4 regions of the Jeotgalibacillus marinus genome follow, and region 3 is predicted to be linked to each of the others. Evidence: riboswitches for the same ligand, from Rfam matches in the RefSeq annotation. Region 3 holds a riboswitch; each other region holds the start of a gene.

Region 1 (4,828 bases), on a different contig from region 3:
TTTCTCAAGATGCCGTTCAATTTATCGATAGTACGGATCGCGTTGCCACTGAACAGCTTTTTACAATGAAAGAGCACATTGACGTGTTGATTCCAAGAGGTGGTGGCAAGCTGATCCAAGCAGTCGTTAACCATGCGACCGTGCCTGTACTTGAAACAGGTGTTGGGAATTGCCACATCTATATCGACAAAGGTGCAGACGTTGACAAAGCGATTAACATCTTTATCAATGCAAAAACAGATCGTCCGGCCGTATGCAATGCAGCAGAAACATTAATCGTACATGAAGCATTTTTAGCTGCTCATCAAGAGACGTTAATTGAAGCTTTCAATAAATATAACATTGGTGTATATGGTGACGACAAAGTATTGTCAGCGGTTCCAAACGCCACTCGTGCTACAGAACAGCACTGGGCAGAAGAATTCTTGAGCTTAGACGTTGCTATGAAAGTTGTTTCAACTGTAGATGAAGCCATTGCACATATTGACGAGTATGGTACAAAACACTCAGAAGCCATTGTGACTGAAGATAAAGAAACAGCTAAACGCTTTAAGGGACTTGTCGATGCAGCAGCAATTTATCATAATGCATCTACTCGTTTTACAGACGGAAGCGCGCTTGGCTTTGGTGCTGAAATTGGCATCTCAACACAAAAGCTACATGCAAGAGGTCCAATGGGCTTACAAGCACTAACAACAATTAAGTATGTAATGAGTGGAAATGGTCAAATCCGCTAAGGTAGATTTTCATAAAAAGAGGCAGCCATCATAGGCTGCCTCTTTTTATACGTCTTTTTTAGAAAAAGTAACTGGTGCTTTACCAGAAGATGTATGGTGTTTTTTTTCGGTAAGATTATATTTAATATCAAAAAATTTCTTTGCAAGTTTTGGTAGAGATCCGTCAAACAGTTTCTCTCTCCAATATCCATCAGCCGCACGTTGCAAAGCACCCGCTTTTGTTGGATACGGGTAGACCATGCGTGACAGACTGCCGATTTTTTTCTTGTTTTTCATTGCAAACACAACCAATTGCATCCACTCACCGGCTTCTTTGCCTGCTGCATGTGCTCCTAAAATTGTACCTCGTTTGTCCGTAATAACTTTAACAAAACCTCTTGTTTCATGTGATGTAATAAATCGATCGACCTCGTTTAAATGAGCACGGTAAACCCGGTAGTTAATACCGGCTTCTTTTGTTTCTTGTTCAGTCTTACCTACGTGAAACACTTCAGGTGAGGTGAAGGTTACCCACGGTGTTTTATCGTGATTCAGCGAGTTTCTAAGCCCAAACAACACATTTGAAACGACAGTTTTTGCTTCTTCACCAGCCGCATGTGTGAAAGGGAGGGTGTTGATCGTATCTCCAACAGCAAAAATATGAGATTGAGAAGTTCTGAACGAACGATCCACGTCGATAAAGCCTTTCACTGTTTGGACTCCTGCAATCGCTAATTCTAGAGAAGAAATGTTCGGTTTGCGTCCTGTGGCCACTAAAAGAGTATCCACTTGAACAGATTTTTCTGTAGCTCTACGATTTTCAACCGTTACGGAAATCTCGTCACCGCTCGCTGAAACTGTCTTCACAGTCGAATTCAATTCAATCGTCATCTCTTCTTTTAACACGTTATACATAAACTTTGATATATCTTCATCGTCTTTGGCGAAGATCTTGTCGCCGCCTTCAAACACCGTCACATAGGATCCGAGCCTAGCAAAAGCTTGTGCCAGTTCTAACCCAATTGTACCGCCACCAATGACGCCCAAACGCTTAGGCAATTCAGGCAGATCAAAGATCGTTTCATTTGTCACATACGACACACCACCCAGTCCATCAATAGGTGGAATAACAGGAGAAGAGCCTGTAGCGATAACTACTTTTTCAGCAAAAATGACTTCATTTGATCCAATTCGTATTTCGTGAGGAGATTGAAAGCTAGCACCACCGAAATAAAGATCCACACCTAAGTCTGTAAAACGTTTGTTGCTATCATGCTCTTGTATGACCGCTTGGGGTGATTTAACATGTTCTTTCACACGATCAAAATTAAGCTCACCTGATAAAGTAAAACCGAATGATGAAGCTGTATTTTGCATTGTATGTACGCGGTTTGCAGCATCAATAAGCGCCTTTGATGGTACACAACCATAGTGAAGACAATCGCCTCCAAGTGAATCTTGTTTTTCAATAAGTGCTGTTTTCGCTCCAAGACTAGCAGCACCTGCAGCAACTGTCATGCCAGCTGCACCACCACCAATAACAACAATTTGGTAACGTTCCATATGAACTACCTCCATATAAAGAGCTGAGATTTTTTTCATTTATCAACTATATGTAAAAAATTATTCGTTCCTGTTTTGATTACTATTCGCTCCGTCAATTCGTGTTAATAACGGCAATGGATCCGATTTTTTAACCCACTTAAAACAGCTCTCGTACGTTTGGTTTAACTTTATCAGAAAATAATCGCTTTGCAACAATTCAGCTTCAGTAAGTAGTATTCCAGGTGTAAACACGCTCCTTGGAGAGTGGCGTGGAACCGATACATATGATAAAAAAGGACAACATCATCGACAGGTAAAGTCTGTCCAAAATGAAGTTGGCTTCATTCATCAGTTGTTTGGAATTACAGCATAAACGGTCATCAGAATCGGTTATATGGCTCTATGTCCCTGCCAGAACGATTCTTGCACCAACACGTTTTGTTAATGCTATCGTATATCTAACATTGCTCTCTTCACATAATTTCTAAATACGACAATATTACTTTACTAAAATTATGTGTTTCATTTTAACCGATAATCATATACAATATAATCTAAATCAAATAGACATAACTAGGGGAGTCCAATAAGTTGGGCTGAGAATGAAACGCGTTGAAGTTTCTTGACTCTTGGGACCTGATCTGGCTCATACCAGCGTGGGGAAGTTAGCACAATCTTCAATGCAATACTACTTCTGCATACATATTAGCCGGTCTCACCATTTATGGGGCCGGCTTTTTCATATAGTTTTGCAAGCTTTTCCACTTGTTATGTTCTGAATCTCGTCCATTATGTTCAAAAAAAGGAGAGATTTATGATGTCAAAGACTTCATTACACGAACAAAAAATTTCCATCATGTCTAGTTTTCCAGGTAGTAAAAAAGTATATGTAAAAGGTTCGAGATCTGACATTAACGTACCAATGCGTGAAATTGAGTTAAGCCCGACAACTGGTACTTTTGGCGAAGAGGAAAACCTTCCGGTACGCGTTTATGATACAAGCGGTCCTTATACGGATCTAAATTATTCAGTTGATATTACAAAAGGTCTTCCTGCCATTCGAAGCCCATGGATTCATGAACGAGCAGATGTCGAGGAATATGAAGCTCGAGAAATAAAGCCTGAAGATAATGGTTATAAAGATGAAAATGATCCACGTGCACATCATAATATATTTCCTGGTTTAAAGCGCAAACCATTACGTGCAAAAAAAGGGGAAAATGTTACACAGCTTCATTATGCACGTAAGGGGATTATCACTCCTGAAATGGAATTTATCGCTTTAAGGGAAAATATGAAACCTGAATTTGTGCGTGATGAAGTTGCAAAAGGTCGGGCGATTATTCCTAATAACATCAATCATCCAGAGTCAGAGCCTATGATTATAGGACGTAATTTCCATGTTAAAATTAATGCCAATATTGGCAACTCTGCTGTTTCATCTTCCATCGAAGAAGAGGTTGAAAAAATGACATGGGCGACACGTTGGGGTACTGATAATATTATGGACCTATCAACAGGTAAAAGCATTCATACAACACGGGAATGGATTATTCGAAACTCACCTGTACCTGTCGGCACCGTCCCCATTTATCAAGCACTTGAAAAAGTAAATGGTGTTGCTGAAGATCTGACATGGGAGGTCTACCGTGATACTTTGATTGAACAAGCAGAGCAAGGTGTTGATTACTTCACGATTCATGCGGGTGTTCTTTTGCGATATGTTCCTTTAACAGCAAAACGTTTAACAGGCATTGTATCCCGTGGAGGATCTATTATGGCACAATGGTGCCTACACCACCATAAAGAAAGCTTTTTATATACTCACTTTGAAGATATCTGCGAAATAATGAAATCTTATGATGTTTCATTTTCTTTAGGAGATGGTTTACGGCCTGGATCTATTGCAGATGCGAATGATGAAGCACAGTTTGCAGAATTAGAGACTCTTGGAGAGCTAACAAAAATTGCTTGGGAGCATGATGTACAAGTGATGGTTGAAGGACCAGGGCACGTACCAATGCACCTAATTAAAGAAAATATGGATAAGCAATTAGAAGTGTGTAAGGAAGCACCATTCTACACACTTGGACCCCTTACGACTGATATAGCTCCTGGTTATGATCACATTACATCTGCTATTGGAGCTGCAATGATTGGTTGGTATGGTACGGCTATGCTTTGTTATGTAACCCCAAAAGAGCATTTAGGTCTACCAAATAGAGATGATGTTCGTGAAGGGGTTATTACTTATAAAATTGCCGCTCATGCTGCTGATTTGGCAAAAGGACATCCAGGTTCTCAAAAAAGAGATGATGCCCTTTCAAAAGCTCGTTTTGAATTCCGTTGGAAAGATCAGTTTAATTTATCTTTAGATCCTGAACGTGCAATAGAATATCATGATGAAACTTTGCCTGCGGAAGGTGCAAAAACAGCACATTTCTGTTCAATGTGTGGACCGAATTTTTGTAGCATGAGAATCTCTCAAGATATTCGTAATTATGCGAAAGAAAATAATCTTGATACGAAGGAAGCTATTGAAAAAGGTATGAGAGAAAAGGCTCAGG
Region 2 (4,828 bases), on a different contig from region 3:
AACTGAATACGTGAGTGCCTCTGCTTGGATTAAAGGAGGGGTGTTAGTCTCTTTTTTTGGCTTAATTTTGATCTTTTCGTGAAGTAGATCGCATTGTTGTTCGCTCGCATGCTTTTTCCAATGTTTTTCCTTTACATAAACGCACTGACCGTGGATCTTCTGCACTTGAATAAAGAGTGGAAGTGCAATCGTCAACTCTTCAAAAACGTCATAATGATCACTCAGAGCTTTATCCATCGGTTTATCCAATTGAATGCGTCCGTCTGTATCTAGCAATAAAGCGCGATCAATCCATTCGACCCAGCCATGAAGATCATGATCAATCACGATGATAGTTAAATCAAACGTTTGTTTTAATTCAAATAAACAAGCAATTAGCTCTCTTCTTGATAAAGGATCGATATTGGCGAACGGTTCATCTAGTAACAAGATCTCCGTTTTCATGGCGAGTAGACAAGCAAGGGCCACTCGCTGTTTTTGGCCACCAGATAATTGGTGAATCGTTCGTTGTTCAAACCCATCTAATCCGACGCTTGCTAAAGAAGTATGTATACGCTGAACCATTTCGGTCCTTGGTAAATGGAGATTTTCGAGTCCGAAAGCAATTTCTTCTTCAACGGTCGTCTGACAAAATTGGCTATCAGGATCTTGGAACATCACTCCAATCTTTTTGGATATGGACCCAGCAACCCAGTTGGTAGAGACTGTTCCGAACCATTTAATTCGTCCATCTATTACACCGTTTCCGTTTTCTGGTAGTATCCCGTTCATTAACATTGTTAAAGTGCTCTTGCCAGCGCCACTCGGTCCTGAAAGCAGTACACTGTCACCTTGATTTACTACAAAGGAAAGTTCATTTAAAACAGGATCAAGCTCTTCGGAATGTCGGTAGGTTACCTGGTCAAAAGAGATGACGACGTGATCAAGACGCTTCTTCATATGTATCCCTCTTTTTAGCGCGTGCAATGGCATAGCTGTTCAATACGCCTGTTTGATACAGCCCATCAGAAATCCATTTCCCGAGTAAACCAGCTAAAATGGCACCACTTGCTAAACGCAGCACGAACATAAGTGTGACATAACCTGAATCTAGCGCACCGTATCCTGAAATAAAATAGCTCCACGCAAAACTTGTAACAGACGACCCCATACCAGCAAGCATCAGTACCCAAACACTCCAACGTTTGTAGCGTGTTGCAGCAAAGACGGCTTCAGCTCCAGCACCTTGAACCATTGCGGTTACGATTAGCATTGGACCTGTTGCACTTCCGATTAACACCTCGACCGTACCAGCAATCGTTTCAGATAAAAATGCTGTACCTGGCTTACGAAGGATGTAAGCAGCGATAATCGAAACGATGAACCAAATACCAAAAATCCATTCATAGCCAATCGGTCCCATTATTCCGGCCATCACATTACCTAATTGAACGAATGCAAGATACACCACACCGAAGACAACCGCTAAAACAGACAAGACAATTATTTCAGAGAGCTTCCATTTAGCTAACATTTAATTTTCCTCTGATTTGTGAGAGGGACTATTGATGCTCATGTTTACTGTCATCACGATATGTGCGCTGTTACTTTTCTTGGCATTGTTAAAAACATCCTCTAATGTGTTAAAAACATCATGAATATCTCCATGAAGGCCGCTCGCATAGTGAACGCTTTTATTTAGTGTGCCGTGGTTTTTCGCCAACTCAACCTGATCCATGATGGTTTCCATATAATCTGGATCTCCCATTGGGTAAAGAGCAAATTGAGAAGAAACGTATTGTTTAAGATTTTTGACGTTGGGCTCATTTAAACGAATATTATCTTCTGCCATAAACGTGTCACCGTCAGAATCACCTGGGCAACCAACTGAAAATGTAGCAGTTAAAACGACATGAACACCTGTTTTCGTTGCGTGAAGAACCATTGCTTTGACCACGTCAAAAACGTGTTCTTCACGTCCTCGGACCAAGGTGCTCACATCGTCGGTGAAACGCCAAGTTTTCGAGGTATCTACTTTCTCAAAAGCTTCATTGATAAGAGAAACAAAGGAATCGGACATCGGGTGAAGAGAAAAGCGACAGCCGACAATTTGACTTGTTCCACATGCGATTCCTGTGCCTGGTGTTTCAGGTGATTGAGTATTTGACATATATAATTCCCCCTGATGATGTGTTTTTAGACAAAACAAAAAGCTGCATCCTTGAAAGGAAATGCAGCTACTTCATCATCAAGTCGGACGTTCGCCAGTTACTGTGAATGATGAGTCACCACACTTCCCCACGCCAGTATTATCTGGATCGGGTAATGAGGGATCGGAACAAAATGTTCTCATCACAGCCCTTACGAGCACCCCTAGTGTATCGACTTTCATATGCAGTTTGTTTGCCACGTTCATCATAATGGTTGATGTACTTCTTGTAAAGTAGCAAATTATACTTCTGCTCACGAAAGGTTGCTAATGCAACTACTTTTTTGCTATAATGGATTGCAGATGAAATAAACGGAATGGAGAGTATAAAGATGGAAAATCAACGATCATATGAATCGGCTGGACGGTGGCTGTCTACTGTTCATCGTTATGGATATATGCACTTAAGCAAAACTTTCGACGAGTATGGGCTCGGTGAGGGACAAGTGAAATTTTTGATGGTATTGTTCGAAAAAAAAGAGCAGACGCAGGAACAGATGGCGAATGTACTTAATATTGATAAGACGACTACGGCTCGCGCAGTGAAAAAACTTGAAGATGAGGGCTATGTAACAAGAAAACCTCATGCTACAGATCGACGCTCACACCTTGTCTGCTTAACAGCAAAAGCCTTGGACATGGAGCCGATGATCAGATCTATTTTGAAAGACTGGACCAATACATTAACAGAAGATTTTACGGATGAAGAAAAAGTCATTGTAGTTGGTCTTTTAAAAAGAATGGCCACAAATGCCATCGCTAAAATCAAACAAGAGGAAGGAGTGAAAGAAAAATGAAACAGCAAAGTACTCAGCTAGGAACGGATAAAATACCTAAACTTATGATGCGATTTTCGCTTCCGGCGTTTATAGGAATGTTCGTTATGGCATTATACAATATCGCAGATACATTTTATATCGCACGAGGCGTGGGCACACAAGCGGTAGCTGCACTTTCTATTTCTTTCCCGCTTCAATTGATCATCACAGCCTTTGCAGCAGCTATTGGAATTGGTGGAGCATCTATTATTTCTAGAAGACTTGGTGAGGGGAAATTAGGAAAAGCCAATGAAGTGTTCGGTCATGTTATGTGGCTCGTAGGGTTATTTAGTATAATAATGGTTGGATTGTCATTAAGCTTTTTGGATCCGATTTTAGTTGCATTTGGAGCAACACAGGATGTTCTTCCTTATGCGAGTGAATATATGTCAATCATTTTGTATGGTGCTCTTTTTCAAGCTTTTATGATGGCATCCAATAATATTGTTCGTTCTGAAGGAAATGCCAAAGTGGCCATGCTGACAATGATTATTTCAGCGGGATTGAACATCGTGCTGGATCCAATTTTTATTTTCTGGTTAGACATGGGGGTAGCTGGAGCAGCCATTGCAACCGTTATTTCACAAGCGGTAGGGGCAGTTTGGATATTCTTGTATTTCTGGACGGGAAAAAGCTCGCTTACGTTTAAATGGATTGGACTAGTGCCAAAGTTGAATGTTGTACAAGAGATTGTTGGGATTGGTTCAGCTACGTTTGTCCGTCAAGTAGCAGGAAGCTTTATGTTTATCGCTGTTAACTGGATGCTAGTGTTGCATGGTGGTGATACGGCTGTGGCGATTTTTGGAATCATTAATCGAATCATGATGTTCGCAATCATGCCCATGTTTGGAATTGTTCAAGGGATGCAGCCGATTATTGGCTACAACTATGGTGCCAAGCTTTATCATCGAGTGAGTGACACGTTAAAGCTTGGAATCATCATCTCAAGTGGACTGGCAACGTTTGTTTGGGTTGTAACGATGCTTTTCCCTGGAGCTATGATGTCTATTTTTTCAACTGATCCGACAGTGGTTAAAGGCGGAGAAGAAGCAATGCGTTGGGTATTCCTTGCCGCACCAATCATTGGTTTTCAAATGGTTTCGGGAGGTCTTTATCAAGCGCTCGGTAAGGCAAAAATATCGCTTGTATTATCAATGTCTAGACAGCTGGTATTCTTAATTCCGCTCGTGCTTATTTTACCATCCTTCTTCGGTTTGGTGGGTGTTTGGATCGCCTTTCCTATAGCGGATATTTTGTCATTTGTACTATCGCTGTTCTTCATTTGGAGAGATCGTTCAACCCTATTTCAAAAAGCACCTGCCCAGGAGAAATTGCGTGAGGTGGAAGTGAATGGATAGGTAAGAAGAAATTTGTGTATATGAAAGGGTGGAAAGTGAGTGCTTCATCATATTGAGTTGTATGTTTCCGATCTTGAACGAACAAGAGAATATTGGACTTGGTTATTAGATGAACTTGGCTATGAGTCATTTCAAAGCTGGGAACACGGATTTAGCTTAAAGCATGGTGATACTTACATTGTGTTTGTACAGGTTGACAAAGAACACTCAGAAGCTGGGTATCATCGCAAGCGAGTGGGGCTGAATCATTTGGCTTTTTATGCATCATCAAAAAAGCAAGTTGATTCACTTGCCGCTCAAATAAAAGGGCGGGGGGATCGTTTGTTGTATGAAGACCAGTACCCATATGCTGGTGGGCCTAGTCATTATGCTCTCTATGCGGAGGACCCTGACCGTATAAAAGTTGAAATTGTAGCACCTCTTTAAAGCGGATGTGCTCGTTTAACCTCGGTCGGCAAGAGACG
Region 3 (4,828 bases):
TTCAAATTCGACTATCCTCCAAGCATCGTGACCATAAGCTTTCCCATCGGTGTTGTCGTGTCCAATACTCCTTCTTGAACCTCTCGTTCACCAATCATATCATTATTTATGACGTATGAAAATGGCAGTTCCTGTTCATTTACTGTCATTAACATGTACCTTAGTGGCAACAATAAAAAAACCACCAAATCGAAATGATTGAGTGGTAGCCAAACAACTGCTTGAGCTGACTGCCCCCATACGCAACCGATTTCCCACGCTTTTCTGCTACTTGAGAAGACATGGCACGAATCATTCCTATTTGCTTCCCATTGGCTAGTTTTGGAGCAGTCAGGTGATTGCTATAGTTCATTATAGATTTTCTTTTTCCATTGCAAGAACTCTTCACTCAACACAATGGACTCCTGCCTCGGTCTTGGAAAAGGAACAATAAACTCTTTTTTGACCTTTGCTGGTTTACCAGATAAGACGATGATACGGTCGGATAGATAGAGGGCTTCTTCAATATTATGTGTGACCAGTAAGATGGAGCGCTTGTATTCTTCCCAAATGGAAAGCAGCCAATTTTGCATCTCCAGCCGCGTAAATTCATCAAGGGCTGAGAACGGTTCATCTAAACAAATGAGTGATTGTGGGCTCAACAAACTCCGGATAAAAGCCACTCTCTGTTTCATCCCGCCGGATAATTCATAAGGATACGAGTGTTCATATCCTTTCAAACCTGCTTTTTCAATCATTCGCAAGGCTTCTGGTTCGTTTTTTTGGCCAACAATCTCTCCTCCAAGCAGAATATTGCTAAGGACTGTCCGCCATGGCAATAATGATGAAGATTGGGGCGTATAACTGATTGATCCCCTTTGTCCATTGATTCGTTCTCCATCCATCCAAATATCTCCCGAGTCTGGGGTATAGAGGCCGCCAATTAAATGAAACAAGGTACTCTTCCCACTTCCAGAAGGACCTAATATCGAAACAAATTCTCCTTCATTGACATGAAAAGATAGCTCTTCCAGCACCTTATTCTCCTCAAAAGATTTCGTTATCTTTTTCACACTGAGCTTATTCATGATTACTTCCCTCTCCCTTAGGCTTCCATTTCACGATTTTCTTCTCCAATGAAGAAATAATAGCAAAGAATGATAAGCTTAAAATCATAATTAGGAAAATCGCAACAAAGACACGATCTGTCCGAAATGAAGAAGAGGCAAGAGTCATATAAACCCCAATCCCTTCTTGAGCTCCCAGCCATTCAGAAATAACCGCACCCATTACGCTATATGTAGCAGCTATTTTCAGGCCTGAAAAAATCGAAGGTAACGCATATGGCCACTCTACCTTCCAAAAAATTTGTTTGTTTGATGCACCAGCCATTTTCATATAATGCATAAGCTCAGCACTCGTTTGCCGGAATCCATCCAATGCGGCAATCGTAATTGGGAAAAAACAAACTAACGTGATGATAATGATTTTTGGTAGGATTCCAAAACCAAACCATATGACTAACAACGGGGCCAAAACAATGATAGGAATGTTTTGCGACAAAATAATAACCGGATAAAATGCCTCTCTCATCGTTGGTAAGCGATGCAAACTAACAGCTACGATTAGACCGACAGCACTACCAATCAATAACCCGAGTAAGGATAGCTTGATCGTTGAAATGAAATGATGACTGTAATTTCCCCACCCTGCTATTGCCTCTGCCCATATTTCCGATGGTGCAGGAAGAAGCCACTTCGGTATTTCAAATACCCAGCTGGATAACTGCCAAATAGAAACGAAGAGGATGAGGACCAATAATGGTCTCCATCCTCTATGTAGAACCTTCATGAACGATATTTCTCTGTCAATTTATCCATCGAGGCACCGCTCGGCTGATAAAGGATTTTCACTTGGGAAATAACATATTCACAGCCGGCTTCCGTCATACGTTGGTTCATCTTCTCAATAACGGAGAAAATTTCTGTCAAATTCCCCTCCATCGTTGTTTCAAGTGGATGGACCTCATATCGTATTCCTGACTCATGAATGATAGCAATCGCTTCATCTACATATGGAATGGAATCTTCTCCATTTTTTGTTTTCGGTATAATTTGAATACTAACTAAAGAGTTACTCATCTATTCATTCTCCTTTTGGTAAAAATTCATTTGTGAAGGCTTTTTCCGCTTCCAGATCGCCTTCCAATAAACCATTTTCATTCATCCATTGTGCATAGTTTTCCCAAATCGTTTGATCTTGTATTCCCCATTGTGATGCATCATCTTGATACTTTGGCGACAACCATTGTTGACTTGCTTTAACCAATTCTGAGTCTAAATCTGGAACAGCCTCTATTAAAACATCCGCCGCTTCTTCTGGATGATCCATGGTATATTCATACCCTTTCGAAGTTGCTGCTACAAATGCACGAACGATATCGGGATTTTCTGCAATCAACTCCTCATTCGTCGTCAGAACAGGTGTATAGTAATCTAACTGATCTGAGTAATCCGTAAGATACTGCATATTCAATTCTTCCCCGCGAAGTTCCGCTTCAATTCCTGTCCATGCGTAATAGATCCATGTAAAGTCGACATCCCTTTTGACAGCTGTAAAAAAGTCTGCTTCACCTATATTCACAATATCCACTTTTTCTGCATCTGCACCCTCTTGCTTCATTAAAGAGGAAATCACTGCTTCTTCTATAGGATCTCCCCATCCTCCATACGTTTTACCTTCGTAATCTTGTGGTGAGGTAATCTCCTTATCTACAGGCGACGCAAAGCCAGATGTATTATGTTGAATCACCGCTGCGATCGAAACAATCGGTATATCTTGGACACGCGCTTGCGTTAAGGTTTCCTGAGCACTAACCCCAAATTCCGCCTGACCTGAAGCCACAAGCTGATCGGCACCTGCTTCACCTGGCAGTATGATCTCGACATCAAGTCCCTCTTCTGCAAAATATCCTTGATCTTGAGCTACATATAAACCCGTATGATTCGTATTCGGCGTCCAATCCAATACCACTGTGACTTCCTTTAAATTCTCTTCACCGTCATTTTGTTCAGAGCTATTATCGTCACTATTCCCACAAGCCGCTAGCAACAGAACAACCACTAGAAATCCTATCCATTTTTTCATTATCTTCTTCTCTCCCTCTACCAAATCTGTTAAAAGCATTGAACGATGGAACTAAAATGAGGGACATATCATATCAATAAGAAAAGCGCAAAACACCGCTAAAAAGGTATGCATACTAATCCCTTAAACATACGACAAAAAAGCACCATAGGCCGTTTACCTAGGGTGCATATCAACATAAATAAGAATGTTTAAATATGTTCCCTACGCTGGTTTTAACCAGATCAGGTTCCAAGGGTGTGTATCTTCAGGATACGGTCTCAACCAGCAACACTGGTCCCCCCACATGTTTCAGTTATGAAGTTCGTTCAAATGCTTTATCAGTGTTTAACTTTGCCACAGATCTGCATATGTTTCAAGGGATAAGTAGAAAAATAGAAGTGAGAGTTCATTTTTTCCTTCTTAACCACCATTATAACTGGTGATAGATCCCCTCATGAAGGCAAGGCAAGGGAAAAACGGGAGGTAAAAGGAATTCTTCTACATAGTGATAAAGGTGCCCAATCAGTTACTAAAGAAGCACCAGAAGAAAGCAGATAGTCCCAAAAGAAGAACTGTTGGGACAATGCATCTGGAAAATCCCTTTAGTCATTTTCCGTAAGGCTGAGGAGGTTATGTATGCCGTTCGCCGATACAACCATTTTTATATTCACCAAGATTCAAAAAGAAAAACAACCTGAGCCCTTATACATATAGAACTCAGGTTGCTTAAAATATGCTTTTTTAATCTGTCTACTGGACAGGGGTCACTTCAAAAAAGGTGGTGTCTTTCTTTTTATTCGTATAACTTATTATTCTACTTCTCTTGCTGTTACGCTGATTTCTGTGAGGTAGAACGTTGTTTTTCCGCCGAAAAATGAATGCGTACCAACCGTTAACCAAAGATTAGCGTTTTGATCTGTTGTAATAACGAAAGGCTCATTTTCATTGTTTACATTTTTCAATTCATACGTTTCAAAACCTAAACTTGTAGGCTTTGCCATATCACCAAGCATGATTGCATCTGTTCCGGAAACCAATCCCATACCAAGATCCATATTGATCGCGTAGAATGATCCACGTGGACCATCAATCATTCTTGTTACCTCGCTTTTTGGTTTGAACGTTGTCACTCCCGCTTTAATCGCTTGATCATCAGCAGGGCTTCCATAAAGACCACGGGAATCTTTTGGAGCGTTCGTGGCGATATTCACATCAAATTCAACATTGTATGTTGTGTTTGGTTTTAAATCTAAATCTGCATCCACTTTTTTTGTCGTGTATAAAAAGTTTTGAACACCAAAGTTGTTACTACCCATCAAAAGACCTTTATTACCTTCTATTTCTTCTGGAAGATCGGACAAATAATGTTGATGTTCAATCATATGTGGTTCACCCGCAAATTTAAGATAGTCAGAAATACCCGGTAAAAAGTTATGATCCTGTTCATCAAACGAATATGAAACAGTATTTTCTTGATTTATCGTTGCTTCATGATCTTCTTTTTCTGAAGCCATTGCATGTGCTCCACCCATTAACATAGTCACTGCTAAACCGGATGTAATGATTTTCTTAAACATAAGATCTCCCCTTTATATAATGATCGTTTAGAAATCAAACCATTTTATCGTCTTCCAATTTTCCTAAGTTATAAAATAAATGACCGTTCCATCTTCGTGACGAAACGCTATATAGGAATCTCCCGGAATGAAATAGACCAAGT
Region 4 (4,828 bases), on a different contig from region 3:
GCTACAGTATCTTTGCACCAAACTTCCGTGGTTCAACGGGATACGGTCTAGCTTTTACAAAAATGGTGGAAGGCGACTGGGGGCATGGGCCAAGGCTTGATAACATTGAAGGGCTAGAGTATTTGATTCAGCAAGGCTATGCCGATCGTGAAAAAATATTGCTGATGGGTGGAAGCTACGGTGGTTATATGGCACTGCTTCTGCACGGCAGACATCCTGAATATTTTAAAGCGGTGGTCGATATTTTCGGGCCTTGTAATCTGTTTAGCTTTATTGAATCGGTTCCTGAACATTGGAAGCCAGTGATGAAGCAGTGGGTGGGCGATCCTGTTGAAGATAAAGGAAAGCTGACAGAGGACTCACCGATTGAATACCTTGATACGATGACAAAACCGATGCTTGTCATCCAAGGTGCGAAGGATCCACGAGTTGTTCAGGCAGAATCCGATCAAATCGTTCAAGCGTTAAAGGACAAAGGGCGAGAGGTCGATTACCTTGTGCTTGAAGACGAAGGACATGGGTTCTCCAAAAAAGAGAATGAGATCAACGTTTATCGTAAAGTGTTAGCATTTTTTGATCAGTATATTTAAGTAAATGAAATCAGTTTTCTCAAACTTTGAGGAGGCTGATTTTTTTCAATAAATAAGCTGATGTTAACGCAAATAAGTATTTTTCCTATATATTAAACCTATTCGTTTATACCTAATGAATAGGTTTAGTTCTCTTGAAGATAGTTAATTCGGTGGAAAAGATTTAATATAAAAATATAAAGGAAAGTAAGAGGAGGTGCGAAGATGGCAAAATTGCGTTCAGAAAACCAATATATTAAATCAGTTAGACTAAAAAGAGACCAAATTAAATCTTTCAATCATTTCCCACTCAATCTCCCTGCCATCCAATCGTTGGATAATCTATTGTTCCATCCAAATATCACCTACATCATTGGTGAGAATGGGATGGGGAAATCAACGTTGCTTGAGGCGATTGCTGTTGCATTAGGGTTTAATGCCGAGGGTGGATCAAAGAATTTCAATTTTTCAAGCTATGACTCCCATTCTTCTTTGGATGAGTACCTACGAGTTGCAAGAGGTGTACAAAGGCCAAAAGATTGTTTCTTTTTTCGAGCGGAAACATACTATAACCTTGCTACAAACATAGAAGAAATGGATCAAGACTCTGTGGGAGGAGCGAAAATCATTGATGGATTCGGTGGAATTTCGCTTCATAAACAGTCACACGGTGAATCATTTTTTGCAGCATTTCTTCATCGTTTTCGCGGACATGGATTATACATATTGGATGAACCGGAAGCAGCACTATCTCCCCTAAGGCAAGTATCGATGCTTGGCCGTATCAATGAATTGGTTCAAGAAGGATCACAGTTTATTATTGCAACACATTCCCCGGTTCTTATGGCTCATCCAGATTCTACAATTATTCAATTATCCAACGAGGGCATGAATGAACTAATGCTTGAGGAAACAGACCATTATACGGTCATGAAACAATTCTTTGACGACAAAGACCGATTGCTTCATCACTTATTTAAATAAATTACCATGGGGTTCAGGGGGATATCATTTTGCTATTACAGTTGATAGTAATCGAACTGAATGCCACGTTTGCTCCGCTCAATATCTCAACAAGATCAATTGACGGTTTTGTCGAATGATATTTTTTATCTAATACAGTAAAAACCCTAAAGAATGGACTAGATTCTTTAGGGTTATCCACTACTCATATGGATTTTGGACTTTCCGTGCTTTCTGCAATGGGTTGCATTACATAATGTACTTTGAATAGATTAGAAAACAGTTTACGCTACTAATCTAATTTATCATAAGTAAGCGCTAATGTGTATAGATAAAAAACCCTATAATGGAAGCGTTATCTATAGGAGTAATCACCTAGCAATAAAAGAAATGTGAGAATATAAATGACACTACCGTATTGATTTTACCTGTTATTTGTTCTTTAATTCCTTATACAATGAGCCTTTGACTCACCTGTTTTCTCCGTGATCTCCTTGATACTGTATTTCTTTGTATCGTATAGATCGTCTTTGATAAAACCCATTTTAATAGAATTGAATCACCTTGAATCTTTAATACTTACAAACATACCTTCCCACTCCTACTTATTATTTTGGGATACTGAACATGTTCCACAAGCTAAGATATCATACACCCCTGAAAGAAAAAACTTAAAAGCCAGTTTTTTCTTTCGGGGCTACAGTAATGCTTAGTTAGATAGTGATAAGGCGATTAGTTCTTATTCTAGATCGATTGCTGGAAACTAAACTAAAACTTTAGCGGATAATTCTATCAATTTTGTTGATCCCTAGTTCACTTTACCAAGTGAGTATTACTTTTAATTGTAAGATTCCAATTCATTTGTTATGATGAATCCTGCTAGATCAATTTCATACTTTTTAAACTACTAGGGGTGCCCAAATTGCGTGGGCTGAGAGGAAAGCGCGTCAAAACTTACCGACTCTTATGGACCTGATCTGGTTAATACCAGCGTAGGGAAGTAGTCGGACGTACTGCGTCTATTAACTCTACCCTTACCAAGTCAGGTCCTACAATGGAACTGGCTTTTTTGTATTTATAAAGAAGGGAGGGGGCGGCTGATTAATAGAACACATTTATTGACCACGATGGCACTCTTTGTTGCGGTTGGCGTAGTCGGAGCTCAGTTTATTTGGTTTCCAGCGGGAATAGCAAAAGCGTATCCAGTACAACATGCAGTAAACGTGATTGCAGCGATCATGCTTGGGCCTATTCCAGCTTTAATTATTGCTTTCTTAATTGGATTGGTACGCAATCTACTTGGACTCGGTACACTTCTCGCATTTCCAGGTGGGATGATCGGTGCGTTACTTGCTGGACTGCTTTATAGAAAATTTAGGCGCAAAGCTTGGGCGGTGGCAGGAGAAATCATTGGTACGGGTTTCATCGGCGCGTGGTTTGCAGTGCCTTTTGCAAAAGTTGTAATGGGAACGACATTTGCAGCATGGTTTTTTGTACCACCGTTTCTGGTGAGCAGCGTGACAGGCGCTGTACTTGGATGGTTTGTTCTATCTAGAGTAAAGCAAGATCAATTAGTGGTGAAAGTGAACCAGTAACCGGAAAACTACTAGGGGTGCTTAAAAAAGCTGAGAAGATACCCTTGGAACCTGACCTGGATGATACCAGCGTAGGGAAGTAGTCGTGGACATCAATTTAAACCTACCTCAATCCATCTACTTCTTCCATTGTCCTAGTAGCTTCCTAAAAAAAGAGGAGGCAATAATATGACATTCACATCGGCATTGCGTAAAGAAAATGAGGATGTATTTCAATCCATCTTTGACCACAACTTCGTACAAGGAATTGGTAAAGGTAAGGTCCCAAAAGAAGCACTCATCCATTATGTAAAAGCAGATTTTGAATATTTAAATGCTTTTATGAAAGTCTATGGAATTGCGATTTCAAAATCGACAACACGTGAGGATATTGCTTATTTCACTGAAAAGATCAACTTTGTATTAAATAGTGAGGTTCATCCACACAATAATTTTTGCGAGCAGATCGGCGTATCTTACGAGGAACTGCAAGGTTACCCTCTGCCGCCAACTGCTGACCACTATATTAAGCATATGATGTATCACGCCCAACAAGGGAGTTTGGGAGAAATTCTTGCGGTATTGCTTCCTTGCCCGTGGACGTATCTTGAAATTGGACAGGAACTAGTGAAGACATATAAACCAACTGTCGATCATCCTTTTTATCCATGGATCAGTTTTTACGCAGATGAACGAGTAGAAACAGTTGTACATACTATGCGCAATCGATTAGATCAGCTTGCTGAAGAATCTTCACCACAAGAACAAATGGGAATAAAAAACGCTTTTCGTAAAAGCTGCCAATTAGAATGGTCATTTTGGGAAATGGCATTTACATGTGAAGAATGGGTAGGAAAAAAAGAGGTAGTAACTGCAAGTGAATAGTCTATCGTTTGCACGAACCGTGGGGGTTGATCCTATCGAGGGTGCAGGGGCAAGCAGATTAAAAAAATTTCACTAGATAAAGAGGCAATATCAACTGAGAGAACCGAAAGAAAGAATACGCATGACAAAGGATGTACCTATTAGAAGGGGCGGTTTCTCATATTTAAGTCAAGGTGATTCTTTATCTAACGCAGATGAACGAGCGTTAAAGTTTGTCACTCTTGGTATTTGACATTCTTTTTCTTTAGGGGAAGGTAACGGATCAAATAATCACTAGGTAGCACGAGAGAAGGAAATAAATTATGAACGCTATGCTTATTAATGAAGTACGAAAGAAGAGACCGTTAATTCATCATTTAACTAATCAAGTCGTAATGAATTTTACAGCAAATGGACTGCTATCATTCGGTGGTACACCGATAATGGCAAAAGAAGAGAAGGAAGCTACCGAAATGGCAAGGATGTCGGATGGTGTACTGCTCAATATTGGTACCATCATCGAACAGGAGATTCCTGCCATGATCCAAGCAGGGAAAGCAGCAAATCAAAAAGGAATTCCCGTTGTATTAGATCCCGTAGGAGTGTCTGCAACCTCTTTTCGTAACGAAGTTGTTCGAAGAATTTTGACAGAAGTAAAACCAACAGCGATTAAAGGGAATGCTGGTGAGCTAGCTCATCTTGTTGGTATTGCCTGGGAAATAAAAGGCGTCGATTCAATTGGACGAGGGAATGTAGGAGAAATTGCTCGAAAAGTAGCGAATCGCTATCAAACGATTGCGGTAGTTACGGGTGAGGTTGACGTGATCAGCGATGGAGAGATAACCATTGAAAATAAAA

Evidence for each region. A riboswitch is a leader RNA that binds a small molecule or an ion and turns the genes downstream of it on or off. The one in region 3 is predicted to bind thiamine pyrophosphate.
Region 1: linked by a shared signal. The riboswitch ahead of thiC (phosphomethylpyrimidine synthase ThiC) and the one ahead of AB1471_RS12320 (ABC transporter substrate-binding protein) in region 3 are both predicted to bind thiamine pyrophosphate.
Region 2: linked by a shared signal. The riboswitch ahead of AB1471_RS03855 (YkoF family thiamine/hydroxymethylpyrimidine-binding protein) and the one ahead of AB1471_RS12320 (ABC transporter substrate-binding protein) in region 3 are both predicted to bind thiamine pyrophosphate.
Region 4: linked by a shared signal. The riboswitch ahead of thiW (energy coupling factor transporter S component ThiW) and the one ahead of AB1471_RS12320 (ABC transporter substrate-binding protein) in region 3 are both predicted to bind thiamine pyrophosphate.

What each region holds. Positions count from the first base shown of each region.
Region 1 is NZ_JBFMIA010000011.1:91,840-96,667, forward strand. Features, by position in the region: gene AB1471_RS12235 (glutamate-5-semialdehyde dehydrogenase) at 1-737, shown strand, start outside; gene AB1471_RS12240 (dihydrolipoyl dehydrogenase family protein) at 783-2,279, opposite strand; partial or broken gene AB1471_RS18360 (IS6 family transposase) at 2,516-2,634, shown strand; TPP riboswitch at 2,827-2,941, shown strand; gene thiC (phosphomethylpyrimidine synthase ThiC) at 3,079-4,828, shown strand, end outside.
Region 2 is NZ_JBFMIA010000002.1:172,529-177,356, reverse strand. Features, by position in the region: gene AB1471_RS03865 (ABC transporter ATP-binding protein) at 1-939, opposite strand, end outside; gene AB1471_RS03860 (ECF transporter S component) at 923-1,513, opposite strand; gene AB1471_RS03855 (YkoF family thiamine/hydroxymethylpyrimidine-binding protein) at 1,514-2,149, opposite strand; TPP riboswitch at 2,258-2,364, opposite strand; gene AB1471_RS03850 (MarR family winged helix-turn-helix transcriptional regulator) at 2,521-2,985, shown strand; gene AB1471_RS03845 (MATE family efflux transporter) at 2,982-4,364, shown strand; gene AB1471_RS03840 (VOC family protein) at 4,404-4,790, shown strand.
Region 3 is NZ_JBFMIA010000012.1:11,155-15,982, reverse strand. Features, by position in the region: gene AB1471_RS12345 (hypothetical protein) at 12-173, opposite strand; gene AB1471_RS12340 (hypothetical protein) at 161-352, opposite strand; gene AB1471_RS12335 (ABC transporter ATP-binding protein) at 342-1,067, opposite strand; gene AB1471_RS12330 (ABC transporter permease) at 1,060-1,830, opposite strand; gene AB1471_RS12325 (thiamine-binding protein) at 1,827-2,120, opposite strand; gene AB1471_RS12320 (ABC transporter substrate-binding protein) at 2,125-3,126, opposite strand; TPP riboswitch at 3,311-3,420, opposite strand; gene AB1471_RS12315 (hypothetical protein) at 3,918-4,685, opposite strand.
Region 4 is NZ_JBFMIA010000002.1:334,466-339,293, reverse strand. Features, by position in the region: gene AB1471_RS04650 (S9 family peptidase) at 1-590, shown strand, start outside; gene AB1471_RS04645 (AAA family ATPase) at 795-1,553, shown strand; TPP riboswitch at 2,432-2,548, shown strand; gene thiW (energy coupling factor transporter S component ThiW) at 2,633-3,127, shown strand; TPP riboswitch at 3,131-3,222, shown strand; gene tenA (thiaminase II) at 3,296-3,991, shown strand; gene thiM (hydroxyethylthiazole kinase) at 4,294-4,828, shown strand, end outside.